Priestia megaterium: one gene and its partners. The protein of the gene in region 1 interacts with the protein of each later gene in a pairwise test. Links are inferred from orthologs where the notes say so. Each region holds a gene or a part of one and is shown on either strand. Other genes may lie near its edges.

What was found.
Region 2: the proteins of rlmB (region 1) and tsaE interact in binary tests that used the Escherichia coli proteins (3 or more experiments, as listed by UniProt). The link is inferred for Priestia megaterium from one-to-one orthologs.
Region 3: the proteins of rlmB (region 1) and CEQ83_RS10600 interact in binary tests that used the Escherichia coli proteins (3 or more experiments, as listed by UniProt). The link is inferred for Priestia megaterium from one-to-one orthologs.

What each region holds. Positions count from the first base shown.
Region 1 is NZ_CP023317.1:92,931-102,867, reverse strand. Bases 2,697-5,578 are described here. They hold rlmB (23S rRNA (guanosine(2251)-2'-O)-methyltransferase RlmB), read right to left. Parts: upstream 4,569-5,578; coding sequence 3,825-4,568; downstream 2,697-3,824. Other genes in these bases: cysS (cysteine--tRNA ligase), read right to left, coding at 4,991-5,578; CEQ83_RS00490 (Mini-ribonuclease 3), read right to left, coding at 4,558-4,983; CEQ83_RS00500 (NYN domain-containing protein), read right to left, coding at 3,313-3,822; sigH (RNA polymerase sporulation sigma factor SigH), read right to left, coding at 2,697-3,244. In the rest of the region: rplA (50S ribosomal protein L1), read right to left, coding at 4-699; rplK (50S ribosomal protein L11), read right to left, coding at 810-1,235; transcription termination/antitermination protein NusG, read right to left, coding at 1,401-1,934; preprotein translocase subunit SecE, read right to left, coding at 2,130-2,309; rpmG (50S ribosomal protein L33), read right to left, coding at 2,363-2,512; more of sigH, read right to left, coding at 2,594-2,696; more of cysS, read right to left, coding at 5,579-6,388; cysE (serine O-acetyltransferase), read right to left, coding at 6,378-7,034; gltX (glutamate--tRNA ligase), read right to left, coding at 7,370-8,827; ispF (2-C-methyl-D-erythritol 2,4-cyclodiphosphate synthase), read right to left, coding at 8,933-9,412; ispD (2-C-methyl-D-erythritol 4-phosphate cytidylyltransferase), read right to left, coding at 9,409-9,937. UniProt on the Escherichia coli protein: Specifically methylates the ribose of guanosine 2251 in 23S rRNA.
Region 2 is NZ_CP023317.1:200,926-210,887, reverse strand. What follows is about bases 4,034-6,940. They hold tsaE (tRNA (adenosine(37)-N6)-threonylcarbamoyltransferase complex ATPase subunit type 1 TsaE), read right to left. Parts: upstream 5,769-6,940; coding sequence 5,298-5,768; downstream 4,034-5,297. Other genes in these bases: tsaB (tRNA (adenosine(37)-N6)-threonylcarbamoyltransferase complex dimerization subunit type 1 TsaB), read right to left, coding at 4,603-5,301; rimI (ribosomal protein S18-alanine N-acetyltransferase), read right to left, coding at 4,140-4,589; tsaD (tRNA (adenosine(37)-N6)-threonylcarbamoyltransferase complex transferase subunit TsaD), read right to left, coding at 4,034-4,143. Also shown: CEQ83_RS01210 (redox-sensing transcriptional repressor Rex), read right to left, coding at 1-478; CEQ83_RS01205 (ABC-F family ATP-binding cassette domain-containing protein), read left to right, coding at 937-2,871; more of tsaD, read right to left, coding at 3,127-4,033. UniProt on the Escherichia coli protein: Required for the formation of a threonylcarbamoyl group on adenosine at position 37 (t(6)A37) in tRNAs that read codons beginning with adenine.
Region 3 is NZ_CP023317.1:2,108,975-2,118,958, forward strand. Bases 4,198-7,126 are described here. They hold CEQ83_RS10600 (bifunctional ADP-dependent NAD(P)H-hydrate dehydratase/NAD(P)H-hydrate epimerase), read left to right. Parts: upstream 4,198-4,875; coding sequence 4,876-6,378; downstream 6,379-7,126. Other genes in these bases: CEQ83_RS10595 (C45 family autoproteolytic acyltransferase/hydrolase), read left to right, coding at 4,198-4,864; CEQ83_RS10605 (hypothetical protein), read left to right, coding at 6,492-6,770; CEQ83_RS10610 (hypothetical protein), read right to left, coding at 6,838-7,126. In the rest of the region: CEQ83_RS10575 (ABC transporter ATP-binding protein), read left to right, coding at 1-617; CEQ83_RS10580 (hypothetical protein), read right to left, coding at 619-813; CEQ83_RS10585 (GNAT family N-acetyltransferase), read right to left, coding at 915-1,457; CEQ83_RS10590 (terpene cyclase/mutase family protein), read right to left, coding at 1,804-3,681; more of CEQ83_RS10595, read left to right, coding at 3,824-4,197; more of CEQ83_RS10610, read right to left, coding at 7,127-7,503; CEQ83_RS10615 (sulfite exporter TauE/SafE family protein), read right to left, coding at 7,667-8,440; CEQ83_RS10620 (TrmB family transcriptional regulator), read left to right, coding at 8,567-9,334; CEQ83_RS10625 (hypothetical protein), read right to left, coding at 9,414-9,626; CEQ83_RS10630 (FMN-dependent NADH-azoreductase), read right to left, coding at 9,693-9,984. UniProt on the Escherichia coli protein: Bifunctional enzyme that catalyzes the epimerization of the S- and R-forms of NAD(P)HX and the dehydration of the S-form of NAD(P)HX at the expense of ADP, which is converted to AMP.

The DNA of each region.
Region 1 (9,937 bases):
TTATTAAGCAGAGAATGAAGCAGTATCAACTTTGATACCAGGGCCCATTGTTGAAGTAACAGCTACGTTCTTCATGTATGTGCCTTTTGCTGCTGCCGGCTTAGCTTTTACCATAGTTTCGAAGATTGTAGTGAAGTTTTCAACTAACTTGCTCTCTTCGAAAGATACTTTACCGATTGGCACGTGGATGTTACCAGCTTTATCAACACGGTATTCTACTTTACCAGCTTTGATTTCGTTAACTGCTTTTTGAACATCAAATGTTACTGTACCAGTTTTAGGGTTTGGCATTAAACCTTTAGGTCCTAATACACGACCAAGTTTACCAACTTCACCCATCATGTCTGGAGTAGCTACGATTACATCGAACTCGAACCAACCTTGTTGGATTTTGTTGATGTAGTCAGCATCGCCAACGTAGTCAGCGCCTGCAGCTTCAGCTTCTTTAGCTTTTTCGCCTTTAGCGAATACTAATACACGTTGAGTTTTACCTGTACCGTTTGGTAGTACTACTGCACCACGAATTTGTTGGTCAGCTTTCTTAGGGTCAACTCCTAAACGGAATGCTACTTCTACAGTTGCATCAAATTTAGTTGTGTTTGTTTTCTTTACTAATTCAATCGCTTCTTGTACTGAATAAGTCTGTGTACGATCTACAAGCTTAGCAGCTTCAACGTACTTTTTACCTTTTTTAGCCATTTTTGTTTCCTCCTTATGTGGTTTTAACGGAATAACCTCCCACTAATAAAGGTTGCGAGCATAGGAAAACTTCCATTTCTCGCAACCTTCTAACACCCAATCAAATGGAATTAGTCTTCAACTACGATTCCCATACTGCGCGCTGTACCTTCTACCATGCGCATTGCAGATTCAACGCTAGCAGCGTTTAAGTCAGGCATTTTAGTTTCAGCAATCTCACGCACTTTGTCACGCTTGACTGTTGCAACTTTATTACGGTTTGGTTCACCAGAACCAGACTCAATACCAGCCGCTTTCTTAAGTAGTACAGCAGCAGGTGGAGTTTTCGTAATAAATGTAAATGAACGGTCTTCAAATACCGTGATTTCAACAGGAATGATAAGACCAGCTTGATCAGCTGTGCGAGCGTTAAACTCCTTACAGAAACCCATGATGTTAACACCGGCTTGACCTAATGCAGGACCAACTGGTGGCGCTGGATTTGCTTTACCTGCAGGAATTTGTAACTTAACAAGTTTAATTACTTTTTTAGCCACGAGACACACCTCCTTAAGTCCGTGATGTGGTAATAGGGCGATGCCCTCCCACTCAATGTTCTTTATATATAAAATAAAGAAATAGTTGTTTTAGTCTCTAGTTTTGAGACATACTGACTTATGAAATATTAACATTAAACTTCATGAATTGCAAGGTCTTACAGATTATATTTTTTCAATTTGTGTAAAGTCTAGCTCTACTGGCGTTTGTCTTCCGAACATATCGACATGAACCTTAACTTTACGTTTATCTGTATCGATTTCTTCAATGGTACCTTCGAAGTTTGCAAACGGACCTTCTTGAACCAATACTGTTTCTTTTAGTTCAAAGTCAAAGTCAGCATGCTGCTCGTCCATGCCCATTTGTTTTAAGATCATTTCTACTTCTTCTGGTAGAAGAGCAGTTGGCTTTGATCCAGAACCTGCTGAACCTACAAAGCCCGTAACTCCAGGTGTATTACGAACTACATACCATGAATCATCTGTCATGATGATTTCAACTAACACGTACCCTGGGAATACTTTTTTCTTTGTAATCTTTTCTTTGTTGTTCTTAATTTCTCTTTCTTCTTCTTCAGGAACAACAACGCGGAAAATTTTATCTTGCATACCCATTGTTTCTACGCGCTTTTCTAAATTTGTTTTTACTTTATTTTCATATCCAGAATAAGTATGGACTACATACCAATTTTTCTCCATTTCTGAGGACTATACGTCCTTCCCTCCCAGCTCACTATAAAATAAGATGTCCTAATCTATTGCACAGACAACGCACTAGGAAAATAGTTGACTCCTAGCACAATCATTCTTAAAGCAAATTAAAAAACCCGTCTCCGGGCTTTTCTGAAAAAAACATAATTTAGCTTTATTATACCATGATTTAAGTCAATTTATTCAAGGGATTAAACGAATAAGTGACGAAATTCCGTAATCAACTACTACAAAAAAGAGTGTCATAAATACAACTGTAGAAATAACAGTAATTGTATAACGAGTTAGCTCATTTTTTTTAGGCCAACTTACCTTCTTCATCTCACGCCCAACATCACGCAAGAAATTTCCTACACGGTTCATGTTTGTAACCTCCAATAAATTAAAAGGGGTATTAGTCTGTGCAGATTATTGATCTACTTTGTTTCACGATGAATCGTATGTGCGTTACACGTTTTGCAAAACTTCTTCATTTCTAAACGCTCTTCGTTTTGCTGTGTGTTTTTCATAGTCGTATAGTTACGACTAGCACATTGCACACACGCAAGTACAACTTTTTTACGCATAATGTCAACCACCTATAGAGTGATAATGTCTATAAAAAAGTATCACAGACTTTCTTAGCATGTCAATATGAGGATAGAAGGCTACATTGTGATTTCACGAATCTCGAGGTAGCGCTCTAATTTCCTCTTCACACGCTGAAGTGCATTATCGATGGATTTGACGTGGCGGTTTAACTCTTCTGAAATCTCTTGATAAGATTGACCATCTAAATAAAGAACGAGAACTTTTCGCTCAAGATCACTTAACAGTTCAGCCATCTTTAATTCAATATCATCAAACTTCTCTCGATTAATGAGCAGCTCTTCTGGATTTGCTACTTTTGTCCCCGAAATAACATCCATTAAGGTTCGGTCGGACTCTTCATCATATATTGGCTTGTCCAATGATACATAAGAGTTTAATGGAATATGTTTTTGCCTTGTTGCGGTTTTAATAGCGGTAATAATTTGCCTGGTAATGCAAAGTTCAGCAAAAGCTTTAAACGAAGTTAGCTTATCTTCTCTAAAATCTCTAATTGCCTTGTATAACCCTATCATACCTTCTTGTACAATATCTTCACGGTCTGCCCCAATTAAAAAATACGACCGCGCCTTTGCTCGCACAAAGTTTTTGTATTTATGAATCAAATACTCTAATGCGTCAATATCGCCTTTATGCACAAGATCGACAACTGTTTCATCCTCTTGTTGTTCGAAATGAGCATGCAGTTTTCTCCCATAAGTATCGCCCATATCGATCCCCCCGACCGCACAGTAGATAGAAATATTATACAGTAGCTAATTCCGTACCGTCAATAACCTCACCGCTGTCCCCGGCGCCATTTTTCGAAAATTTCGGCTACTTGATTGGAAAGTTGAATGCGTGCCGCTGGCTTTTGATTTTGAATAGACTTCACATCAAGATTAATATGTTTCTCAATTTGCTCAATTTCGTTGTATAATTCTCGAGCAGAAATTCTAAGCGCACCTTGTCCAAAGATTGCCCACTGCTCCGTAAAATCAGATGTAGCAACATGAATCTGTGTCTTTACATTGTTTAGCTCTTGAGCTAGCTTTTCAATGTACTCATCCGCTGTTTCATTTTCTCGTGTAAATACAACGTCAACCTTATGATTTTTTGCCTTCTTTTCAATTCCTTCGACCATATGAGCATCGAAGACAATAATGACACGATACCCCATATATGCTTGATACTCTGCCATCTTTTCAATTAACAGGTCTCGAGCACCCGCTAAATCATTATCTCTAAGCTTTCTTAGGTCGGGCCACGCACCTATCATGTTATAACCATCCACCAGTAGAATATCCATTTTTATTCACCTAGAGGATGGCGTTTTCGGTAAACCTCATACATGAGAAGACTAGCTGCTACAGATGCATTTAACGATGTAACATGCCCAACCATTGGAAGCTGTACAAGAAAGTCGCATTTTTCACGAATCAAACGACTCATGCCTTTTCCTTCACTTCCAATCACTAACGTAAGCGGCATACCTCCATCTAAGTTGCGGTAATCGTCACTTTCTTTCGCATCCGTTCCAACAATCCATACGCCTCGATCTTTTAATTCATCAATCGTCCTTGATAGGTTTGTTACCCTTGCTACAGGAATATGTTCAATCGCTCCTGTAGACGCCTTTGCTACAGTGGCCGTTAATCCAACTGAACGGCGCTTTGGAATAATGATACCGTGTGCGCCAACGGCATCGGCTGTTCGCATAATAGAACCTAAATTATGGGGATCTTCGAGCTCATCTAACAGAAGGAAAAACGGACTTTCATTACGTTTTTCCGCTAAGTTAAATAAATCATCTAACTCTGCATACTGATAAGCAGCAACTTGTGCAGCTACTCCTTGATGAATACCGTCTACCATTTGCTCAATTTTCTTTTTCGGTACAAACTGCACCAATACACCATTACGTTTTGCTAACTGCGTGATTTGCCCCATAGAACCGCCTTGCGATCCTTCGGCAATCCATAGTTTGTTAATGTCACGCCCAGACTTTAGGGCTTCTAGGACCGGATTACGTCCAATGATAAATTCATGTTCCATGATTCATTCCTCCCTCTCCTTCATCGACGAAAGAGATAGCTTTAGTAATAAGTTCCATCATTCTTTCTTCTTCACCTAAAAGATACAAATAGCCTACGACCGCTTCAAATGCTGTACTGTAGCGATACGTTTGCACATCTGTGTTTTTAGGGACTGTACCAGACTTTGCATTGCGTCCTCGGCGCAGTACACCTTCTTCTTCTTCAGTAAAAAAGTTTTCATTTTTAAAATAATATACGATTTGTGCTTGTGCTTTTGCTGATACATATTTTTTAGCTTTATTATGAAGCTGGTTAGGGCGCACTGTCCCTAACACCAGCAGGTGGCGGCGAACATGTAAATCAAACACCGCATCACCCATATAAGCAAGAGCTAAGCTATTTAGCTGTTTTACATCTAATTTACTGCTGCTCATAACGCTATTATCCTCTTTTCCATCTTGTTCCTTGCGCCGTATCTTCTAAAATAATATTTTTAGCCTTTAATTCATCTCGAATTTGATCTGCTAATTGGAAATTACGATCTTTACGAGCTTGAATACGATCTTGGATCAATTGATCAATTTCTTCGTCTAGAAGTTCAGCTTCTCCAAACGCAATGCCTATTGCAGCACCTAGTTCTTTAAACTCTTTAATAAAGGCTTCAATTACATCTGTAGACGTTGTTTGTTCTAATAAATACAAGTTAGCTTGCTTTGCTAGCTCGAACAGAACAGAAATGGCATTTGCCGTATTAAAATCATCATCCATCTCTTCAACAAAGGTTTCGCGGAGCTCTTTTAGCTTTTCGAACCATTCTGAAGCATCTTCTTGAAGATTTGTTGCTGCCTCTAGACGGTGAGTTAAGTTGCCGTAAGCTGTTTGCAGACGATCAAACCCTTTGCGCGTATTCTCTAAAATTTCTTCGTTATAGTTAATTGGGTGACGATAGTGAACAGATAAAATAAAGAATCGAAGTAGAGAAGGATCATGCTTTTTAATAATGTCATGAACTAACACGAAATTCCCTAGTGATTTAGACATCTTTTCATTATCAATATTGATATATCCGTTATGAAGCCAGTATTTCGCAAACGATTTCCCAGTGAGCGCTTCTGATTGAGCAATTTCATTTTCGTGATGAGGGAAAGCTAAATCCTGGCCGCCTGCGTGGATATCAATTGTATCACCTAAATACTTGCGTGCCATCGCCGAGCATTCAATATGCCAGCCTGGTCTTCCTTGACCCCAAGGGCTATCCCATGCAATCTCTCCATCTTTGGTTGCTTTCCAAAGAGTAAAGTCTAATGGATCTTCTTTCTTTTCTCCAACTTCGATGCGAGCACCGGATTGCAATTCATCAATGGACTGATGTGATAATTTTCCGTATCCTTCAAATTTACGCGTACGATAGTATACGTCGCCCTCTGACTCATACGCATAGCCTTTTTTCACCAGTTCATCAATGAACTCAATAATGATATCCATATTTTCAGTTACGCGTGGATGCACATCGGCATGCTTGCACCCAAGGGCTGATGTATCTTCAAAGTAGGCATCGATAAAGCGGTTTGCAATCGTTGGAACATCTTCTCCTAACTCTTTTGCTGCCTTAATTAATTTATCATCCACATCTGTGAAGTTTGAAACATACTCTACGTCGTAGCCTCTAAATTCTAAATAGCGGCGCACCGTATCAAATACAATCGCAGGACGCGCATTTCCAATATGAATATAGTTATATACAGTTGGCCCGCACACATACATTTTAACTTTGTTTTCTTCTAACGGTACAAACGTCTCTTTTTGACGTGTTAACGTGTTATATAGCTTAATTGCCATGATGGATCTTCCCTTCTTTTAATTCCTTTAATTGATTTTGCAGATGTAAAATTTCTTTCTCTAGCTGTTTGAAACGCTCTGCATCTGGATCTGGCAAATCTTGATGATTCAAATCTTTTGGAATCCGGACGCCATTTTGAATGACGACTCGGCCAGGGATACCAACAACCGTTGAGTTTTCTGGGACGTCATTTAACACAACTGAGCCTGCTCCAATTTTAGAGTGCGCATGAATCGTAATCGACCCTAGCACTTTAGCACCTGTTGCAATTAAGACATTGTCTTCAATCGTCGGGTGACGCTTTCCTTTTTCTTTCCCTGTTCCTCCGAGTGTTACTCCTTGATATACGGTTACATTATCTCCAATTTCGCACGTTTCCCCAATAACAATTCCCATTCCGTGATCAATAAAAAAGCGGCGGCCAATTTTCGCACCCGGATGAATTTCAATCCCTGTGAAGAATCGGCTAATTTGTGAGATTACACGTGCCAGAAAAAACCACTTTCTTTTAAAAAGCCCGTGAGCGAATCTATGTGCCCAAATAGCATGCAACCCCGAATAGGTTAATATCACTTCAATATAACTTCTTGCTGCAGGATCTTGTTCAAATATGGCCTCAATGTCTTCCTTTAACAACTTTAGCATCATCTCACCCCAATTCCGCTATTCCTCTATCTACTCATTGATTGTATAAAAAAACGTCCCTATGTCAAATGACACAGAGACGTATATACGCGGTTCCACTCTGTTTGGATCAACAAACAATCCCAACTCTTCTCTCATAACGTGAAAGTACCCGCTTTTGCCTACTTACTTAGTAGCATTCAACAAAAGACTCAAAGGCGCACTTCAACAAGTTTTGTCATAGGTTACTTTCAGCCGGTGATAACCCTCTCTGATATGCAATGAACTTGCCTACTCTTCCTTCTCAACGATATCCATATTTGATTACTGTATCATATGGGCAAAATAGAAATTTGTTAACTATAAATGCTTTCTAAACGAGCTAGAACTGTTTCTTTCCCTAAAAGAGAAATAGCTTTTGGAAGCTCTGGACCGTGTGTTTCGCCTGTTGTTGCTACACGAATTGGCATAAATAGTTTTTTACCTTTTTGACCTGTTGCTTTTTGTACAGCTTTTGTTGCTGCCTTAATCTCATCAGCGCTGAATTCTTCTAAAGAAGAAATCTCTTCAGCAAATGCTTTTAGCACTTCTGGTACTTGCTCTTCAGCAAGTACTGCTTTTGCTTCTTCACTGTAATCAATTTCTTTCTTAAAGAACATTTCAGTAAGTTCAACAATCTCAGCGCCAAAGCTCATTTGTTCTTGGTATAGAGCGACTAAGTCACGTACCCATTGTTCTGTTTCTGCATCGCGCGTTTCTTCAACTTTTCCAGCTTTCACTAAGTGAGGAACTGATAAAGCTACTACCTCGTCTAAATCCAATTGTTTCATGTATTGGTTGTTCATCCAACGTAATTTGCTTGTATCAAATAGTGCTGGAGATTTTGATAAACGAGCTGGGTCAAAAATTTCAATAAACTGTTCTTTAGAGAAAATTTCTTCTTCTCCCACAGGTGACCAGCCAAGCATTGTAATAAAATTAAATAGTGCTTCTGGCAAGTAGCCTAATTCTTTATATTGCTCGATAAACTGAATGATTGACTCATCACGTTTACTTAGCTTGCGACGATTTTCATTTACGATTAACGTCATATGACCAAATACAGGAGGCGTCCAACCTAAAGCTTCATACACAAGAATTTGCTTCGGTGTATTGGAAATATGGTCATCTCCGCGTAGAACATGTGTCATCTTCATTAGATAATCATCAATGGCTACAGCGTAGTTATATGTTGGTGTACCGTCTTTTTTCACAATAACGAAATCACCAATGCCTTCAGACTCAAACGATACTTCATCTTTGACAATATCATTCCACTTAATTTCTGTGTTACTAGGAACACGGAAGCGAATGCTCGGCTCACGGCCTTCTGCTTCTAGTTCAGCACGCTGTTCAGCTGTTAAGTTACGGCACTTACCTGAATAGCGCGGCATTTGACTGTTCGCCTGCTGTTCTTCACGCTCTTTTTCAAGCTCTTCTGACGTACAGTAACAGTGATAAGCTAATCCTTTTTCAAGAAGTTCTTCCGTATATTTTTGATAGATTTCCGTACGTTCAGACTGGCGGTAAGGACCGTACTCCCCGCCTACGTCGATACTTTCATCCCATTCAATACCTAACCATTTTAAATAGCGCAGCTGACTTTCTTCGCCGCCTTCGATATTACGCTTTTGATCTGTATCTTCAATACGGATAATAAATTTACCGTTTTGATTTCGTGCAAATAAATAATTAAATAGTGCTGTTCTTGCATTCCCTATATGAAGATGTCCAGTTGGACTCGGGGCATAACGAACTCTTACTTCGCTTGACATAACTAAGATGACCTCCAATTTAATATTACTTATAGTATGTATTTATATGTTTTAGACATGTTCTAATTTTATCACCAAATAGGTATCTGTCAAAGTCAACTGTTTTTATTTTTGATAAACTAAAACGGCTGCTTGGGCAGCGATTCCTTCTTCACGTCCCGTAAAACCTAACTTTTCTGTTGTTGTTGCCTTGACGTTAATTTGAGAAATGCTTGCTTCTAACAGCTGCGCAATACGCTCTCTCATTGGTTCAATGTAAGGAGCCATTTTAGGTTTTTGCGCGATAATCGTGCAATCTACATTGCTTAATTCATAACCTTCATCTTTTAGTAGTTTCCATACGTGTTGAAGAAGCTTTGCTGAATCAGCATCTTTAAATTCAGGGTCTGTATCCGGAAAATGCTTTCCGATATCTCCTTTAGCCGCCGCTCCTAATAAGGCATCTGCGATTGTATGTAACAGCACATCTGCATCTGAGTGGCCTAATAATCCTTTTTCATACGGAATTTCTAAACCGCCGATGATTAAAGGTCTTCCTTCTGCAAATTCATGTACGTCGAAACCTTGTCCTACTCGAATGTTCATTTTTCCACTCCTTCAGTCCTGTTTAGCTTTGTTAATATAGCTTCTGCATATAACAAATCTTCTGGTGTTGTTAGTTTTATATTATCGTAATTTCCCTCTACAATCGATACTTTTTGTCCTGCTTTTTCTACTAAGCTTGCATCATCGGTGCCTAAGTATTCATTTGTTTTTGCTTTTTCGTGTGCATCCATTACTACATCAAAAAGAAAAGCCTGCGGCGTTTGAATAGCCCACAAGCTAGAGCGCTCAACTGTTTCAATGACAGTCCCCTGTTCCACACGCTTAATTGTGTCTTTTACTGGAACAGCCAGTACAGCAGCCTTATCACTAGCAGCTTTTTCTACTAACTCATGGATTGTGTTTTGTTGAACAAATGGTCGAGCGCCATCATGAATTAATACCATCTGAGCCTGCTTTAGACTTTTAAGGCCGTTATAAACGCTATGTTGACGTTCATCGCCTCCAACTGTCAATGATTGAACCTTTTGAATTGGATATTCAGTTAATAACTCTTCAAAAATCGCC
Region 2 (9,962 bases), 110 kb from region 1 along the record:
GAGCAACAGTAGCAGGAACGGTTAAAATCGCTACTGAGATGTCATCACTCATATAATCTTCCAATTGGTCAAGATGATAGACCGGCACGTCGCCCACTTTTGTACCCACTTTTTCTTCTATCACATCAAAAGCGCACTCAATTTTGGTGTTATTATTTTTAATAAAATTATAATTTAGAAAGGCCGTTCCTAGATTCCCTACGCCAATCAGTGCTACTTTCGTTACTTCATCTTGGTCTAACGTTTTACGGAAAAATGTAAGTAAATAATTCACATTGTAGCCGTATCCCTTTTTTCCTAATGCACCAAAGTAAGAAAAGTCCCGACGAATAGTAGCAGAATCCACTTTCACTGCCTCACTTAACTCCGCTGACGACACACGCTGTTTACCAGAAGCATGCAAATTTTTCAAAAAACGATAATAAAGCGGCAATCGTTTAGCCGTTGCTTGTGGTATTTTTAATTGTTCAGTGTTCACGTTGTACCCCCTCAGTTCATGTATGTCATTACTAACATTTTCAAGTCATATTGCATTACCTTTCACAAAGCATCAACCGCTTTGAGGTAGCGCTTCCAATTCTCTCTCTTTTCTCTTGTTTTATATATACTCCGCTTCACACCTCGACGGCTTTTGTCTATTCAGCACTCCTTAAAGTCGGTATGTAGAACGAAGCAATTAGCCCTTCAAAGGATCCGTTTGTTAGTCATGACGGATTTTTCACATCCATCATAGATAAGTTCAGAGATGCACTTATCTCTTATTTTAACATAGTATCCTGTATAAAATGTGCAGGTAAAATCATTTTATTTCATGAATCAAAACATTCGCTTCATCATTTGTCCTTGTCCCTCTACAAATTACAAACGCTTGTAGGAAGAACTTGTAGTTAAAAATATGTTAAAATACACTATGGATATACTACTAGAGGTGAAAAAATGATTATTCTACAATTGAACGGTATTACAAAATACTATGGGGCAGAACCCATTTTATCGAATATAAAGTTAGAAGTACAATCAAAAGACCGCATTGCCCTAGTGGGACGAAACGGTGCTGGTAAATCAACTTTATTAAAAATTATTGCTGAGCAGCTTTCCTATGACAGCGGAGAAATTATTAAACCTAAGGGTGTTTCCATTGATTATATGGGACAAGATACAGTTCTTGAGTCAACACTCTCCATATGGGAAGAAATGATGACTGTCTTTGCTCCGTTAAAGAAGATGGAAAAAGAATTACGTACGCTTGAAACGAAGATGGGCGATCCAGATATTTTTAATGATTCAGTTCAATACGAAAAACTAACCAAAGAGTACGATCAGCTTCAAGTAACGTTCAAAGATTTAGGCGGCTATCAATATGAAGCGGATACACGATCTATTCTTCACGGTTTCCGTTTTTCAAACTTTGACTATAGCACCCCTATTTCCTCCTTGAGCGGTGGGCAAAAAACGCGCTTGGCTCTTGCAAAACTGCTTTTAACAAAGCCAGACTTGCTTATTCTCGATGAGCCTACCAACCACTTAGATATTGAAACTTTAGCATGGCTGGAACAGTTTCTGCAAGGGTATGAAGGAGCTATTTTAATTGTTTCACACGATCGTTACTTCCTTGATAAAGTCGTAAATCAAGTGTATGAAGTCGTACAAAAAACAACGGTGAAGTACACGGGCAACTACTCTAAATACCTCGTACAAAAAGCCGAGCGCTATGAAAAAGAGTTGCGTCAGTACGAAAAGCAGCAAGATGAAGTCGCAAAACTGAATGATTTTATTCAGCGAAATATCGCCCGCGCGTCGACTACAAAACGTGCGCAAAGCAGACGTAAACAGCTCGATCGAATGGAGTTAATAAACCGACCTAATGAAGGTGAAAAATCAGCTAGTTTTTCGTTTGAAATTGAGCGTCAAAGCGGAAATGAAGTCTTAAATCTCGAAAACGTGTCTATCGGGTATGATGAAAACAAATATGTCGTGCAAGAGGCAAACCTTCGGATTAAAAAAGGTGAAAGCCTTGCGTTGGTTGGTCCTAATGGAGTTGGGAAATCAACTTTATTAAAAGGTATTGTGGATAAACTAAGCTTCAAGACTGGAACCATTTCTTTTGGCTCAAACGTAATGGTTGGTTATTACGACCAAGAGCAAGCCAATTTAACGTCTAATAAAACCGTTTTAAATGAACTTTGGGATGACTACCCAGCCAAACCTGAAAAAGAAATCCGTACAGCGCTTGGAAATTTTCTGTTTTCAGGTGATGATGTACTGAAAATCGTTTCCACGCTCAGCGGTGGTGAAAAAGCACGTTTGGCTCTTGCGAAGCTTATGCTTCAAAAAGCTAACTTCTTAATTTTGGATGAACCTACTAACCATCTTGATTTAGATAGCAAACAAGTACTGGAGAATGCGTTAATTGATTACCCAGGGACTCTATTATTTGTTTCACATGACCGTTATTTTATTAATCGTATTGCCAATAAAATAGCAGAGCTATCTCCTGAAGGAGTAGAAGAATTTCTTGGAGATTATGACTATTATGTAGAAAAGAAAGCAGAAATAGAGGAAATCAAAGAATTAGAAAATATAAAAGCAAACGAAGAACGTACGGTAAAAGTAGATAAACAGTCCTATAAACAAGATAAAGAACAAAAGAAATTGATGAGACAGCGAACGCGCCGCATTGAAGAAATTGAAACTGAAGTAAACAAATTAGAAGCCGCCCAAGCGGCGAATGAAGAACTTCTTTGTGACCCTGAAATTTATCAAAATCACGAAGAAGTATCAAGATTAAACGGTGAAAATGAAAAAATTTCTTCACAGTTATCCACATTAATGGAAGAGTGGGAAGAATTACAGCTGCTTCTAGAAGAGTAGCCTATATTTTTGCGTATCTATTCATCCTATTTACTTGTTCATGCGCTTAAGAGCAAGCTTTATCCACTCTGTGAATAAATAGTGGATATCTGTCTGATTTTCATAATTAAAACTTGTTGATAACAGGTCCGTGTACTGAGTGCACGGACTTTTCCACATAATTATCCACAGTCAATTCTAAATTTATTGAATATTGTTGATAAATCATTTTTATCCACAAAAAAAGACGAATGAGAAATAAATCTCATTCGTCACTTACTCTTCCAAGTCCAAACCGGGGTTTGCATTTAATGACATATCTGAACGTTTTCCTTGAGCAAATCGTACGCTTGCTGCTGCTCCAATCATTGCGGCATTATCCGTACATAGAGATAGCGGCGGGATAATAAGCTCAATATTTGATAGGGGTTCAAATGCCTCTTCTAGCGCTGCTCTAAGCCCTTTATTAGCAGCAACTCCTCCTGCTAATAAAACTTGCTTAACGTTATATTCCTTTGCAGCTTTAATCGTTTTAGTTACTAACACATCAATGACACTCGCTTGAAAGCTAGCAGCAAGTGTTTGTGGAAGAATCTCTTCACCTTTTTGCTTCGCATTGTGGACAGTGTTAATAACTGCTGATTTTAATCCACTGAAACTAAAATCATAGGATCCTTCTTCTAGCCAAGCACGCGGCAAATCAATTAATGGCTCTCCTTCATGTGCAAGGCGGTCAATATGAGGTCCGCCTGGATATGGAAGGTTTAACGTGCGGGCTACTTTATCGTAGGCTTCTCCTGCTGCATCATCTCTTGTTTCACCGATCACTTTAAAATGACCGTGACTTTCCATGTATACAAGCTCCGTATGCCCGCCAGATACAACTAGCGATAAGAGCGGGAATTCTAGTTTTTTGATTAGCTGATTTGCATAAATATGTCCTGCAATATGATGAACACCAATTAATGGCTTTTGATGTGCAAATGCTAGCGCTTTGGCTGCATTTACGCCAATAAGAAGTGCTCCCACAAGCCCTGGTCCTTCCGTTACAGCTATTGCATCTATATCTGCAAACGTCAAGTTCGCTTGATTTAAAGTTTCTTCAACTACTACTGTAATTTGTTCTACATGATGACGAGATGCAATTTCCGGTACGACACCGCCAAATCGTTTATGGCTTTCTATTTGAGAGGCCACCACATTGGCTACAATTTCATGACCGTTTCGAATCACAGCTGCTGCTGTCTCATCACAGCTTGTTTCTAATGCTAAAATTAATTGATTTTCATTCATAAATTCACCCACATAACTAATGCATCCTCATTGTTATCAGAATAATAATTCTTACGAATACCTCCAGGTTTAAAACCTAGCTTTTGATACAATGATTGTGCAATATGATTAGATACCCTAACTTCTAATGTCATTGACGTAGCACCTAGTTTTCGAAGAACGTCCATCACGTTGCGGAGCAGCAATTCACCGAGTCCCTTGCCTCGGTAGTCTGGCAATAGCGCAATGTTGGTTACATGTGCTTCGTCAATAACAATCCACGTTCCACAATAACCAATAATATTTTCTCCTTCTTCCATCACAATGTAAGTTGAAAATTGATTATTGGTTAACTCATTTTGAAATGCTTCTGCACTCCAAGGTGTCGTAAAAGACTTCTCTTCGATTTTCACTACTTGATCAATATCTTTAACTTCCATTAAACGAAACTTAATTGTTAGTTTCATGTTATACCTTCTTTTATCCTTTTTGCTGTGAAGCAAGCCAGTTGGCTTCTGCTTCAGCTAAACGAATGTAGTTCGGAACAAAAGTATGCACAGACTGCGGCTCTTTCTTCATTCCTAAGAAAGCCAATTCACTTGGTCTTGGGTTAAACTGCTGAACATGGGCAAATACAGCTTGTTCACTCAACACTTCTTTTAACGCCTCTTCATGCATGGAAAGATCATTGCCTATGAATAAAATAGGTTTGTTGTATGACTTTAAATGTTCCGCCCAGTCCTTATTAATAACAAGTCGATCACTTTCAACTTCTACAAGACCTCGTTCGTTATTCCATTCATATAGTCCTGTATAAAGCTGCTGACGGCGCGCATCAAATAACGGAGCAATATATCCATCAAAATAACGACCGTTTGCTGCTAGTGCCTCAAGGCTAGATACACCTATTAAAGGAATATTTAAAGTCCAAGCAAGTGTCTTGGCAATGGTAACACCAATGCGTACACCGGTATAGGACCCGGGACCGTGTGCCACTACAATACGGTCTAGCTCGCTTGGCGCAATATCACAATCTTTTAACAAAGATTCCACAGCGTTCATCACACGAACAGAGTGATTCTTTTTTAGATTCGTAATAATTTCTCCAATTACTTTGTTTTCTTCAACGACAGCAACACCCATGACAAAATTGGATGTATCAATGGCTAACATTTTCATCTTTTAAAAAGCTCCTTACATATTTCAACGTACCGACTGCCTATCGCTTTTACAAGGATTTTACGAGTCGTTTCGTTTTCATGGTAAATATTGATTTGAATATATTCATTAGGAAGCTGCTCTTCAATCAGGTGAGCCCACTCCACGACCGTCACGCCATCTCCTTCAAAATACTCATCGAACCCTAGGTCTTCAAATTCATCCCCTAGACGGTACACATCCATATGGTAAAGAGGAAGGCGACCGCTTTTGTATTCTTTAATGATAGTAAATGTCGGGCTATTCACATTGCGTTCAATTCCTAAGCCTTTAGCTAAACTTTTTGTGAATGTTGTCTTTCCAGCTCCCAAATCACCTTCAAGCAGCAGCACGTCACCAGCTTCTAATAAAGTTGCTAGACGAGCAGCCAGCTGATTAGTTTCATCAGGAGACGTAGACATAAACGTAAATTCATTAATCTCTGTCATTCATTCAGAACCTCATTTCAATCTGTATATATATATTGTAAACGTTGTGGACTATACATATCCAGTAAGAAATCCAACAATCTTTAACATCGCAATTCTACAAAGAAATTTCTTTGTATATAAAAAATTCCTTAGGATTGCTCCTAAGGACGGTAAAGTTTTATATAAAAATGGTTCAAACAATAAAAAAGACGAAACACATTGTTTCGTTTCTAAAACATGGCGGTCCCGACGGGAATCGAACCCGCGATCTCCTGCGTGACAGGCAGGCATGTTAACCGCTACACCACGGGACCATGTTGGTTGCGGGGACAGGATTTGAACCTGCGACCTTCGGGTTATGAGCCCGACGAGCTACCGAACTGCTCCACCCCGCGATGATAAAAAAGCAAAATAAAAATGCCTAGCGATGTCCTACTCTCACAGGGACAAAGTCCCAACTACCATCGGCGCTAAAGAGCTTAACTTCCGTGTTCGGTATGGGAACGGGTGTGACCTCTTTGCCATTATCACTAGACATTTATATGAGATTATTCTCTCAAAACTAGGTAACAGTTTGCTGAGTAAAGCTTACGCTTTTAAAGTTTGGTTAAGTCCTCGATCGATTAGTATCAGTCAGCTACACATGTCGCCACGCTTCCACCTCTGACCTATCAACCTGATCATCTTTCAGGGATCTTACTAGCTTGCGCTATGGGAAATCTCATCTTGAGGGGGGCTTCATGCTTAGATGCTTTCAGCACTTATCCCGTCCACACATAGCTACCCAGCGATGCCTTTGGCAAGACAACTGGTACACCAGCGGTGTGTCCATCCCGGTCCTCTCGTACTAAGGACAGCTCCTCTCAAATTTCCTACGCCCACGACGGATAGGGACCGAACTGTCTCACGACGTTCTGAACCCAGCTCGCGTACCGCTTTAATGGGCGAACAGCCCAACCCTTGGGACCGACTACAGCCCCAGGATGCGATGAGCCGACATCGAGGTGCCAAACCTCCCCGTCGATGTGGACTCTTGGGGGAGATAAGCCTGTTATCCCCGGGGTAGCTTTTATCCGTTGAGCGATGGCCCTTCCATGCGGAACCACCGGATCACTAAGCCCGACTTTCGTCCCTGCTCGACTTGTAGGTCTCGCAGTCAAGCTCCCTTGTGCCTTTACACTCTACGAATGATTTCCAACCATTCTGAGGGAACCTTTGGGCGCCTCCGTTACATTTTAGGAGGCGACCGCCCCAGTCAAACTGCCCACCTGACACTGTCTCCCGGCCCGATCAGGGCCGCGGGTTAGAATTTCAATACAGCCAGGGTAGTATCCCACCGACGCCTCCACCGAAGCTAGCGCTCCGGCTTCTCAGGCTCCTACCTATCCTGTACAAGCTGTACCAAAATTCAATATCAGGCTACAGTAAAGCTCCACGGGGTCTTTCCGTCCTGTCGCGGGTAACCTGCATCTTCACAGGTACTATAATTTCACCGAGTCTCTCGTTGAGACAGTGCCCAGATCGTTACGCCTTTCGTGCGGGTCGGAACTTACCCGACAAGGAATTTCGCTACCTTAGGACCGTTATAGTTACGGCCGCCGTTTACTGGGGCTTCGATTCAGAGCTTCTCCCAAAGGATAACCCCTCCTCTTAACCTTCCAGCACCGGGCAGGCGTCAGCCCCTATACTTCGCCTTGCGGCTTCGCAGAGACCTGTGTTTTTGCTAAACAGTCGCCTGGGCCTATTCACTGCGGCTCTCTCGGGCTATACACCCTACCAGAGCACCCCTTCTCCCGAAGTTACGGGGTCATTTTGCCGAGTTCCTTAACGAGAGTTCTCTCGATCACCTTAGGATTCTCTCCTCGCCTACCTGTGTCGGTTTGCGGTACGGGCACCTCCCGCCTCGCTAGAGGCTTTTCTTGGCAGTGTGGAATCAGGAACTTCGGTACTATAATTCCCTCGTCATCACAGCTCAGCCTTTATGATGAGCGGATTTGCCTACTCATCAGCCTAACTGCTTGAACGCGCATATCCAGCAGCGCGCTTACCCTATCCTACTGCGTCCCCCCATTACTCAAACGGCGGGGAGGTGGTACAGGAATATCAACCTGTTGGCCATCGCCTACGCTTTTCAGCCTCGGCTTAGGTCCCGACTAACCCTGAGCGGACGAGCCTTCCTCAGGAAACCTTAGGCATTCGGTGGACAAGATTCTCACTTGTCTTTCGCTACTCATACCGGCATTCTCACTTCTAAGCGCTCCACCAGTCCTTACGGTCTGACTTCACAGCACTTAGAACGCTCTCCTACCACTGACATCAAAGATGTCAATCCACAGCTTCGGTGATACGTTTAGCCCCGGTACATTTTCGGCGCAGAGTCACTCGACCAGTGAGCTATTACGCACTCTTTAAATGGTGGCTGCTTCTAAGCCAACATCCTGGTTGTCTAAGCAACTCCACATCCTTTTCCACTTAACGTATACTTGGGGACCTTAGCTGGTGGTCTGGGCTGTTTCCCTTTTGACTACGGATCTTATCACTCGCAGTCTGACTCCCATGGATAAGTCTTTGGCATTCGGAGTTTGACTGAATTCGGTAACCCGTTGGGGGCCCCTAGTCCAATCAGTGCTCTACCTCCAAGACTCTCACAACATGAGGCTAGCCCTAAAGCTATTTCGGAGAGAACCAGCTATCTCCAGGTTCGATTGGAATTTCTCCGCTACCCACACCTCATCCCCGCACTTTTCAACGTGCGTGGGTTCGGGCCTCCATTCAGTGTTACCTGAACTTCACCCTGGACATGGGTAGATCACCTGGTTTCGGGTCTACAACCACATACTAAACGCCCTATTCAGACTCGCTTTCGCTACGGCTCCGCCTTATCAGCTTAACCTTGCATGGGATCGTAACTCGCCGGTTCATTCTACAAAAGGCACGCCATCACCCGTTAACGGGCTCTGACTACTTGTAGGCACACGGTTTCAGGATCTCTTTCACTCCCCTTCCGGGGTGCTTTTCACCTTTCCCTCACGGTACTGGTTCACTATCGGTCACTAGGTAGTATTTAGCCTTGGGAGATGGTCCTCCCAGCTTCCGACGGAATTTCACGTGTTCCGCCGTACTCAGGATCCACTCAAGAGGGAACGAAGTTTCAACTACAGGGTTGTTACCTTCTTCGACGGACCTTTCCAGGTCGCTTCATTTACTTCGTTCCTTTGTAACTCCGTATAGAGTGTCCTACAACCCCAAGAGGCAAGCCTCTTGGTTTGGGCTAATTCCGTTTCGCTCGCCGCTACTCAGGAAATCGCATTTGCTTTCTCTTCCTCCGGGTACTTAGATGTTTCAGTTCCCCGGGTCTGCCTTCAATATCCTATGTATTCAGATAAAGATACTGTTCCATTACGAACAGTGGGTTTCCCCATTCGGAAATCTCCGGATCAAAGCTCACTTACAGCTCCCCGAAGCATATCGGTGTTAGTCCCGTCCTTCATCGGCTCCTAGTGCCAAGGCATTCACCGTGCGCCCTTTCTAACTTAACCATTAGCGAATAAATGGTACAACATAAAGTTGTGTTATTTATTGGTTTGATTAAAGAAAAGTTTCACTTTTCCTCAGCAATTACTGTTATCTAGTTTTCAAAGAACAATCGCAACCAAAATTCTTCTTATCTAATAAGAAGAAAGTAGTATGCTTTCTATAATTGAGAGATTGAACTCTCAAAACTGAACAAAGTGTCAAAACGTACGTCATGTAAAAATCCTTAGAAAGGAGGTGATCCAGCCGCACCTTCCGATACGGCTACCTTGTTACGACTTCACCCCAATCATCTGTCCCACCTTAGGCGGCTAGCTCCTTACGGTTACTCCACCGACTTCGGGTGTTACAAACTCTCGTGGTGTGACGGGCGGTGTGTACAAGGCCCGGGAACGTATTCACCGCGGCATGCTGATCCGCGATTACTAGCGATTCCAGCTTCATGTAGGCGAGTTGCAGCCTACAATCCGAACTGAGAATGGTTTTATGGGATTGGCTTGACCTCGCGGTCTTGCAGCCCTTTGTACCATCCATTGTAGCACGTGTGTAGCCCAGGTCATAAGGGGCATGATGATTTGACGTCATCCCCACCTTCCTCCGGTTTGTCACCGGCAGTCACCTTAGAGTGCCCAACTAAATGCTGGCAACTAAGATCAAGGGTTGCGCTCGTTGCGGGAC
Region 3 (9,984 bases), 2.0 Mb from region 1 along the record:
AAGTAGAAGTTCTTTCAAGGAAATTTGGAGAAACAAATCTGTCTGAGCTCAGAAAAGAAATTGGATGGGTAAGCTCTTCGCTTCAACAGCGGTTTCGAGATGACGATACGGTTGTAGAAATGATTTTAAGCGGAAAATTTGCATCTATTGGGTTATATGAACAAGTGGAGCAAAAAGATATGAACCAAGCCATAGAATTAATGAAGCTGCTAAATTGCGAAGATTTACAAAATCAGGCCTACGGAACACTTTCTCAAGGAGAGCGCCAGCGAGTGCTAATTGCTCGAGCTCTTATGGCTTCACCAAAGCTTTTAATACTTGATGAGCCATGTACAGGTCTAGATATAATGGCCCGAGAACAGCTTCTTCAGCTGATTGCAAAAATGGCAGAGCAGCCAAATGCTCCTACGCTTATTTATGTTACTCACCATGTAGAAGAAATTTTGCCTTGCTTTACCCATACGCTTTGTATGCGCCAAGGAGAAGTGTTTTCTTCTGGAAAAACGAAAGACCAGCTCACTGAGCCGCATCTTTCTAAATTTTTTAATCACTCCGTAGAGATTCAGCAGCAGAAGGAACGCACTTGGCTGTCATTAAAAGAACCGGTAAAAAGCTGAGCTAGCGTCGAGAAACCTTCTTACATACCATGGGAAAAAGAGCGCTGCTTGCAATGGAAACAAGCTCATTGTGGAGATAATGTTTACATGCTACATAAATAGTGGTGCTGCAAATAATATCAATGAGTAAAAAAGCAGCAATGTCATGTTTATCAATGGTTACAAATACAAAAGAAGAGGAATCATAAGCTGTCATCGTTGGCTCCTTTGGTTATATCGTTATGTTACTTTATTCACAAAAGGCTTGGGCTATACGAACTTTTAAAGAAGTACGATGATGACAGCTGATTCTCTCCTCTAAAGCTGATAATACTCTTGTTCGAGTATACTCATGATAATATCTGTCTGAAATGCTTCTTCAATAAAAGCACCTTCACGCTCTATTCCTTCTTTTACAAAACCGCATTTTTCATAACAAGCAATGGCTCTATGGTTGTATTCGAGCACTCGTAAATCGACTCTGTGCAAGTGAAGGTGTTCAAATGCGTAGGCCAGCACCAATTTTGTAACTTCAGTGCCGAGCCCTTGATTCCAAACGGAAGAATCGAATAAACCAATAGCATATCGTGCGCGCCGGTCGTACTCGTTAACGGTCAGCCGGGCTTCTCCAACAAACTGCTGCTGATATTCAACACACCAATTCAGCTTTTGAGACTTTATGTACTCGACGTGCCGCTTGGCATCTTGTAATGTAAGAGGTTTTAAGTTTCGGGTATCGCCTCCGTACATACGAATAAGCTCTTTTGTTTGCTTGCACGCTAGATAGTCATGTACATCGCTGTCTTTTGGTTTTCTTAGTATCACGTTTTTTCCTTTTAAAAGTGGTGAAACATTATTCATTTGATGCATCCTTTCTTTCCCAACATTAAAAAGGTATTCCACTTGTCTCCTAAAAAAACCTGCTTTTATGTACAAAAAGAGGCTGGAATAAAAGGATTTTAGACAAAGTGAAAAACGAACCATTGATCAAGATGTTTGATTCGTGGTTCGTTTTTTTGTTAGGGTAAACATAGGTTTCATGTGTGTAAGTCTTTCTAGCAGTTGATTGGAGGGCAAGGCGAAGACTCCCGCGGAAAGCGAAGCCTTGCACGGAAATCAACTGCCGTGTCACAAGCGATCCATAGGAGCTCATGTATCCTATATGTTCGTCTTTAGATTGGATTCATTTCGTCATGTCTCAACCCCTTTATGAAGAATGTTTTTTTGCGTAGTGGGCAAGTGCAAGAAGAGGAAAAATATCATTGTAGCTGTGGTACTGAATATAAAATTGTCCAGGAAGACCAATTCCCGTGGGATAATGAATTTGCTGTTCTGTAAGATTTGGATTCAGTAAAAATTTAATTCCTTTTTCAACTGCTCGATCTTTTAATGGACATATTGTCATTAAAGCATCGAGAGCCCAAGCCGTTTGAGAAGGAGTGCTAAACGATAGTGGCACATATTTTTTTAAAGAAGCGCTATAGCATGATTCTCCGAATCCGCCGTCTTCTTGTTGAATGCTTTTGAGCCAATTGATGGCTTTGATGATACGCGGATCAGAAGCGGAAATTCCTACAGCACGGAGTCCAGTAATAGCGGCCCACGTTCCGTAAATGTAGCAAACACCCCACCGGCCGTACCAGCTTCCGTTATCCAATTGATGATCAAACAGCCATTTTACTGCAGCTTTAATCGAAGGGTGGGATTTATTCATACCGGCAAAGTTTCCGAGGCACTCAAGCACTCGACCGGTTAAATCGGCAGTAGCCGGATCCGTTGCTGCGTCTTTTGCGTTTTCAAGCGGCAGATAAGTAAATAAAATAGAATCGGTATTTTTTTCAAATGCAGCAAAACCCCCGTCTTTGTTTTGCATGGACAACAGCCAGTTAATGCCCCTTTGCCAAGACTCCAAATAATCTGTATCGGTTTGCGCTCTTCTAGAAAGAGCTCTAATAGCAGCAGACGTATCGTCTAAGTCAGGGTTATTCGTATTAATATCGGAGAATCCCCAGCCTCCAGGCGCTGTATTTGGGTTATGAAACTGCCAGTCTCCAAGCTTTGTATGCTGTCTTTTCTTTAAGTAACGAGTTGTGCCTTTAATCATGGGATCTTGCTGCGGTACACCTGCTTCTTGTAGAGCGTAAGATAGCAGGGCGGTATCCCAAACGGTTGACGTGGAGTTTTCTACGTGCGTGTGACCGCTGCATGTACTAAGTAGTGAACAAATACCGTCAATTGCTTTTTGAACCACAAACGAATCTTTTTTATAGCCAAGAGCCAAAAGACCGTAAATCATAAAAAAAGTAGAGGTTGCGTAGCTGTAGAGTGTTCCATCTTTTTCAAGTCTTTCTAGCATGTAACGCTCGGCTGCTTGATAACCAAGCTTGTGGATGTAAGAAGGTAAAGAAGCCAGCTGTTTTAAATGGTCGACTAAAAAAATAGAAGCGCGTGATTCTTGAGCAGCTTCATCCGCTTCCTGTTTCTGCTCTCTTACATCTAAATGAGAAAGAGAAGGTGTATGCCTAGAAGTAAGTGAAAATTTTTTGTTTCCAGCTACCATCATCGGGACGAAGTGAATTCTGGCATAGGTGCTTAGTTCATAAAAGTTAAGCGGTACATAGGTAGGCACGAGCAAAAGAGAAAGCGGGAGGTAAAATAGCTTTGGCCACTCGTATAAGCCGTTAACACAAAGCATCCATCTTGTGAGAAAATGAGCGCGAGAAATGCCTCCTGAATCTATAATATATCTTTCTGCTTTTCGCAAAATCCGGTCATTTTTTTGGTAATAGCCTGAATATAAAAGAGCTGTATAAGCTTGAATAGTAGCGGATAAGTTGTGTTCTTCATCATCAAACAACGTCCAAAGACCATCTTCATTTTGAAGGGAAACGATCCGTTCGGTTAATTGTTTAATCAACACTTCTTTATCTAAATCAAAGGTGCGAAGAAGCATAATTAAAAACGCATCAGGCATAACGCCTGTTTCAAAACAGTAGCGAAATGACCCGTCATTTTTTTGTGTTGGGCGCAGATAGGCGATTCTTCGCTGAATCTCTAGCTGAACTTCCTTTAGCAATATGATCACCTCTTATGATAATGCTTTTCAATCTTTCGACCTGTTTCTTTATAACTGTATTCAAAGGAAGAGCGTTCTATGAGAGGAGAAAGTTGCAAAGAATAGAGCGCTTGCTGCACAATAAAGGTACTGGAAAATTGGAGTGATAGAAGTGAAAGAAATACAGGTAGAAGTTATTCAAGGGCGAGGCTCTTACCGAGAGCTTGGTAAAATGCAAGGGGAATCACATAAAGGAACAAAGCTGTTTGAAAATCATCAAAAAAGAAGAAAACGTTCATTACGAAGCTATCAAACGATAGCAAAAGAAGCTCGTCATTATTACGACTTATTTGCTCCCGGACTGTGGGACGAGCTATTGGGCTTAGCAGAAGGCTTAGATTGGCCTCTTGAAGACGTCATACATGAGTACAGCGGGTATCAGCAAGAGTGGAAGAAAACGGGATGTTCTGCTCTTATGCAGCACGGTGTGTATGTGCGGAATTACGATTATCATCCGAAAACGTACGAAGGTCGATTTTTGCTTTTTCAGCCAAATGAAGGATATGCAAGCGTCGGGTTTGGAACAAGAATGATTGGGCGAATGGATGGAATGAACGAAAAAGGATTAGCAATTGGCTATCATTTTGTTAATCGCCGCCGTCAAACGAACGGATTTATTTGCTGTACGCTTGCTCGGTTTATTTTAGAAACATGTGAAACGACAGAAGAGGCTGTTGCTATTTTAGAAAGGGCACCGCACCGTCATGCGTTTAATTATTCCATTTACGACCGCAGCGGACAGGGAGCAGTAGTCGAAGCATCTGGACGAGGCGTTCATGTACAAAGAGGAACGATGATGGGGTGTACGAACCATTTTAATCAGCTGGTCGAAGAAAATCGTCATCATTTGGTAGAGTCAAAGGAAAGGCTCGATCATATTCGAGATCATATTGAAAAAAAGCTATCGCCTCTTGAAGCTTTTTCTTTATTTAATGAAGGTGAATACGGTATTTTTAAAGAAGATTACCGGAATTCTGCTGGAACGCTTCATACAGTGGCATATGTACCGGAGACGCTGCAAGTCATTGTGGGAATTGGACGAAAAGCAAAACCTCTTATTTTCTCGTTTGAGGATTGGGTGAAAGGAGAACAATTAACTATAACGAAAATAAAAGGAACGGTAAATACAGACGAACCATTTCCGTTTCAGTAAGGAGCAGCATAATGAGAATTGTAACGAATCAAGAGATGTATCAAGTAGATGATTATATGACGAATACAATTGGGATGAGTGAAGAGTCCCTTATGGAAAATGCCGGACAGGCTGCTGCAAACGCGCTGAGTGAGCGAATCGAAAAATATGAAAAAATAGGGCTGCTTATAGGAACGGGAAACAACGGAGGAGACGGCTTTGTTATTGCCCGTGCTTTGAAGTCAAAAGGCTATGAAGTTGACGTCTGGGTAGTTCCTGCACGGGAGAAAATAAAAGGCGCAGCTAAAAAAGCCATGATCATCTATGAAAATGCTGAATTCGCGTGGCAATCGGCGGGAGACAACTTCTCTGTAAAAAAGTATACGGTCCTTATTGATTGTTTATTAGGTATAGGCGTAAAAGGCAGCATCAAATCTCCTTATGATAACATTATAAAAAAAATAAACGACTCTAAGGCTTACATATACAGCATCGATGTCCCAAGTGGAGTAATGGAACAGAAGCAAGAGCTTACGGTACGTGCAGATGCTACGATTACGCTTCAGCAGCCAAAGATCACGGCATTTACATACCCGAGCAAAGAAAGCTATGGTGAATTGATTGTAGTAGATATCGGTATCCCACCGCTAGCAATTGGAAAAAGCTCATCCCTTAAAGAGGTATGGTCAACTCAGCATATTAAACAATCTTTTCCCATTCGGAATGCTTCGTCCAATAAAGGTACACATGGAAAAGGAATCGTAATAGGAGGTTCACTTCAAACACCCGGAGCGCCGATGCTAACGTCAAAAGCAGCACTCACAAGCGGAGCAGGGCTCTTAACGCTTGCGCTTCCGAATGATATTCATGCGATTGCAGCTGCTCACATGTTAGAAGTGATGTATAAGCCATGCCCAAGCAAAGATGGCTTTTTTGCAGGCGAGATTCCTTTAGAAGAAGCAAAGTACGATGCAATTGCAGTTGGACCAGGGCTTGGGAGAACGGAAGAAACAAAGAAAGTTGTCGAACAAGTACTTCAACAGCCCGTTTCTGTTGTAATCGACGCAGATGCTCTTTTTCATCTGCCGGATTTGATGAAAGAAGTAAAAGAAAGAGAACACGCAACGATTTTAACACCTCATCCCGGAGAAATGGCTAGACTCGTGGATACAACAATCGCAGAAGTAGAAGCAAATCGATTTTCGATATCTAGCCAATACGCAGTGGAAAATGGTGTGTATCTTGTATTAAAAGGCCCAAACACGATCGTTACAACGCCGGATGGAAAACAATACGTAAATACCACTGGAAACGCAGGACTTGCAAAAGGTGGAACGGGTGACACGTTAACCGGAATCATCCTCGCTTTTATTATGCAGCATGATTCTCTTCAAGAAGCAATCAGCAATGCGGTATATGTTCATGGAAAAGCAGCGGATGTGCTGCTCGATCAGGGGCATACAATGATAGATATGTTAGCAAGTGACGTTATTTCTGCACTTCCGGCAGTCTTCGGGCAGCTGAATGAGAAGTGATTTCTTCTGGATTATTAAAATTTGTTGACAAAATCCTTCAAAAAGTTGTCAAAACTCTGTGTAAATGATAACGTTATTTTACGTAAGATTTTACATAGAAAGAAAGTGATGTTGTGTACTACTCAATGAGACCAAGAGGCATTCATTTAGCTGTGCCTACACTTTTCTTCCTTATTACAGTCGTGTTATTTGCGATGATGCAGTTTGGTTTTTATTTGGATTCCAGCATTCTTCGTAAAATTTGGGTCATCATTATGGCTTTATTGCCCATTGCTGGACTAATCACGGCTATTAAAGGTAGAAGAGGAAGCGCAAAGCCGTGGTTAATTATAGGAAACGTGATTCTTATTTTAACCGTTACAATAATGAGCGTACAGGCTATTATTTATTAAACAAAAAAACGTGTTCGCCAAACAGGCGGACACGTTTTTATTAGGAAGAAGAAAAGAGCTGTTTCGCTTATTCTTGCATCGCGGCATTTATTCCTTCTTTTCTAACTTCTAGCATATGAGTAGCTTTTTTATCAATACCTTTAGCTGTATCGGAAGAAATGACGCCTACGCTGCTTAAGTCATAGGCAAGACTTGTAACAAGCAGCTGCTCTCTTTGTGCGAGTGTGCCGTATGTAAGTGCAGCAGTTTTAGCTTGAATGCCACTCATATTTAATTCATCAGTAGAAGAAGCTGCTTCTTTTTTTGCGGCTATTGCTTCTTGATAAAGAGAATCATATCCTCCAAACCCTACTTGGGCAATTAGAAAGTTATAAATGTCATCGGCCGATTTTTTCGAAGGCTGAGAAAAAGCTCTTTGAAATTTATTGCGCGGTAAAAAGTTTAGTGCCGTCTGTCTTCCGTCTTCATAAATTTTTTCTTGTATTTCTTTAGTAGCTTTTTCGTCATTTTTTTTCTGTGCTGCATCTAGCTGTTTGCGATATTTTTGAATAATGACTCCGTCCTGCTGATTGTTTCCCTCTTTGAAAGTAGCTGCGGCTTGTGGAACATCTGACGTTGCTAGCGTCTCAGCGGCGTTCTCTGAAGAAGAAAAGACCGTATTTTTGACAAAAATAAGTGCAAAGATCAGCAAAATAAACCATAAAAACCTAAATTTCTTAAACAAAACGTTCACCTCTGTATAATATTTCTAATTATGTAAAACAACATCGATCAGTATACAACAATTTTAGTGTCTTTTTACACATTTACCTAAAAATAAGAAAATAGTAAGAGGTGGTTTTATTAATCTAATAGATATATAAGTTTATTGTTATAGTTCTAAAGAAACCATTGATCTATTTGTACTGATTTACATAGTCGAATATGTTTTTGCTAATAAGGCTTAAAGTGACAAGAATAAAAAGCGTTCGGACGTACGTCACGCCTTTTGATAAAGCGACGTTTGATCCAACGAAAGAACCCACGATCATCGCAAACCCCATAATTAATCCGTAAGAAAATACAACAGAATCAAAATACAGAAATACAAGCAAAGCACCTAAATTACTGCCGAAATTTAAAAATTTTGCGCTGCCTGCTGACTGCAGGAAATCAAATCCCATAAATAAAAAAGCAAATAAAATAAATGAACCTGTGCCTGCTCCTAAAAATCCATCGTAAAAGCCAATAATAAAAATAAGTGCAGTAAAGAAAATAAGTTTCTTAATAGACAGCGGCTTATACGTGGACGTGGTGCCCCAGTTTTTTTTGAAGATTGTATAAATAGCAACTAAAACAAGGAGAATCAAAATAACAGGTTTCAAAAAAGCAGAGGATAGAAAATGAACGGTGATTGAACCTCCCAAAGAGCCAATAAATACAAAAGGAAACCATTTACCCACAACGCGAAAATCGACTTTTCCGGATTTGACAAATCGAATGGTACTCGTTAATACGCCCATCGTTCCAGCTAATTTATTTGTAGCTAAGGCAGCAGCGGGCGGCAGGCCTAAAAATAAAAGAGCGGGTGTAGAAATTAAACCGCCTCCGCCCACTACGGAGTCAATGAATGCAGCTAAAAAACCAAAGAGTAAAAGCAAAAGAACAATCTGTAAACTTAATTCTTCCATAAAGCACCTTCCTCATGTCATAATATATATATAGTGACTACTTAAATAGTAACTATATAAAAAGCAGTTGTAAATATGTAAATGATGAAAATTTCAAATAACTTAAAAAACAGGGAGGTTTCCTTTATGGAAAATATTATTCAGCAGCTGCAGTCGCTTGGATTTAATCAGTATGAATCAAAAGTATACGTGACGCTTGTCAAAAAAGGATCTTCCACTGCTTATAGCATTAGTAAACATTCAGGTGTGCCAAGAGCGCGTGTATACGATATTTTACAAACACTAGAGGAAAAAGGCATGGTGTTAAAAGAAGAGAGTAATGATGGCACCCAGTACACGTCGCTGCCCGTCGATGCTTTTTTGCATTCGCTGCAGAAAAAATGGAACGAAACGTATGAAGACGTTAGCGAAACGCTTAAACGTCTTGAAGCTGCAGAGTCTATAGAAGAAAGCCGGGTTATGACGATGAGAGGAGAAACAGCCATTCTTGCTTTTTGTGAGTCGCTATTGTTAAAAGCAAAAAATAAAATTGTCATCTCGCTTTGGCCTGATATTTATAATGAGTTGAAGCTTCTTTTATTACAGCTAAGGGAGAGTGTCACACTAAAAGGAATTGTGTTTGAACAAGATGAAGCGATGGAGGAATTTGACCGGCACCGCCATACAAGCTATACCGAAAATATTGGGAATCAAAACTGGTTTATTATATCTGTTGACAGCAGTGAAATGATTTATGGTCATAAAGAAATGGCTTACTATACCAATAACGGAGTTAACATTAATTTACTTGAAAACTATATTTGGCATGATATCCTCGTTAACAGACTTGTAGAAAAAAGTGATCGAGAAATGGACAGGTGGATCGAAAGGGAAAGAGAAAGCTTTTTTGCGTAGAAAAGAGACTTAGACATAACGAAATCACTTCCATCGAAAGACGAACAAACGGGATAAATGATCTAGTATGAATGGCTTGTTACATCGCAGTTAATTTCCGTGCAAGGCTTCGCTTTCCGCGGGCGGACGATGAGCCTCCTCGTCGCTTACGCGCCTGTGGGTTCTCATCTGTTCCGCTTTTCCCGCAGGAGTCTTCGCCTTGCCCTCCAATTAACTGCTGGAAGCAGCCACCATGCATGAAAGCTACGTTCACTTTACCAACAGAAAAATCCGAACAAAGTTGATGCTCCATTAAGAGTCTCAAGTCCTCGTTCGGATCTTCCTTCAATCAAAATATTTTTGTTACAGCCTCTTTATATTAAAAAGTTTGGGCAAGTTTTTTTGCTTCAGCTATTCCTTTTTCTTTAATTTCTTGGGCTTTATCTGGCATTGCATTATGCCCTTCCACAAAAATGCCGTCTAACGAAGGTACTCCGAAGAAATTCATCATAATTCCAATATAGCGATGCCCCATTTCCATATCAGCTGCAGGACCTTCAGAATAAATGCCTCCGCGTGCTTGAATATGAAGCGCTTTTTTATCTGTTAATAGTCCAACCGGACCTTCGGCCGTGTATTTAAATGACTTACCCGCTACGGCTACAGAGTCT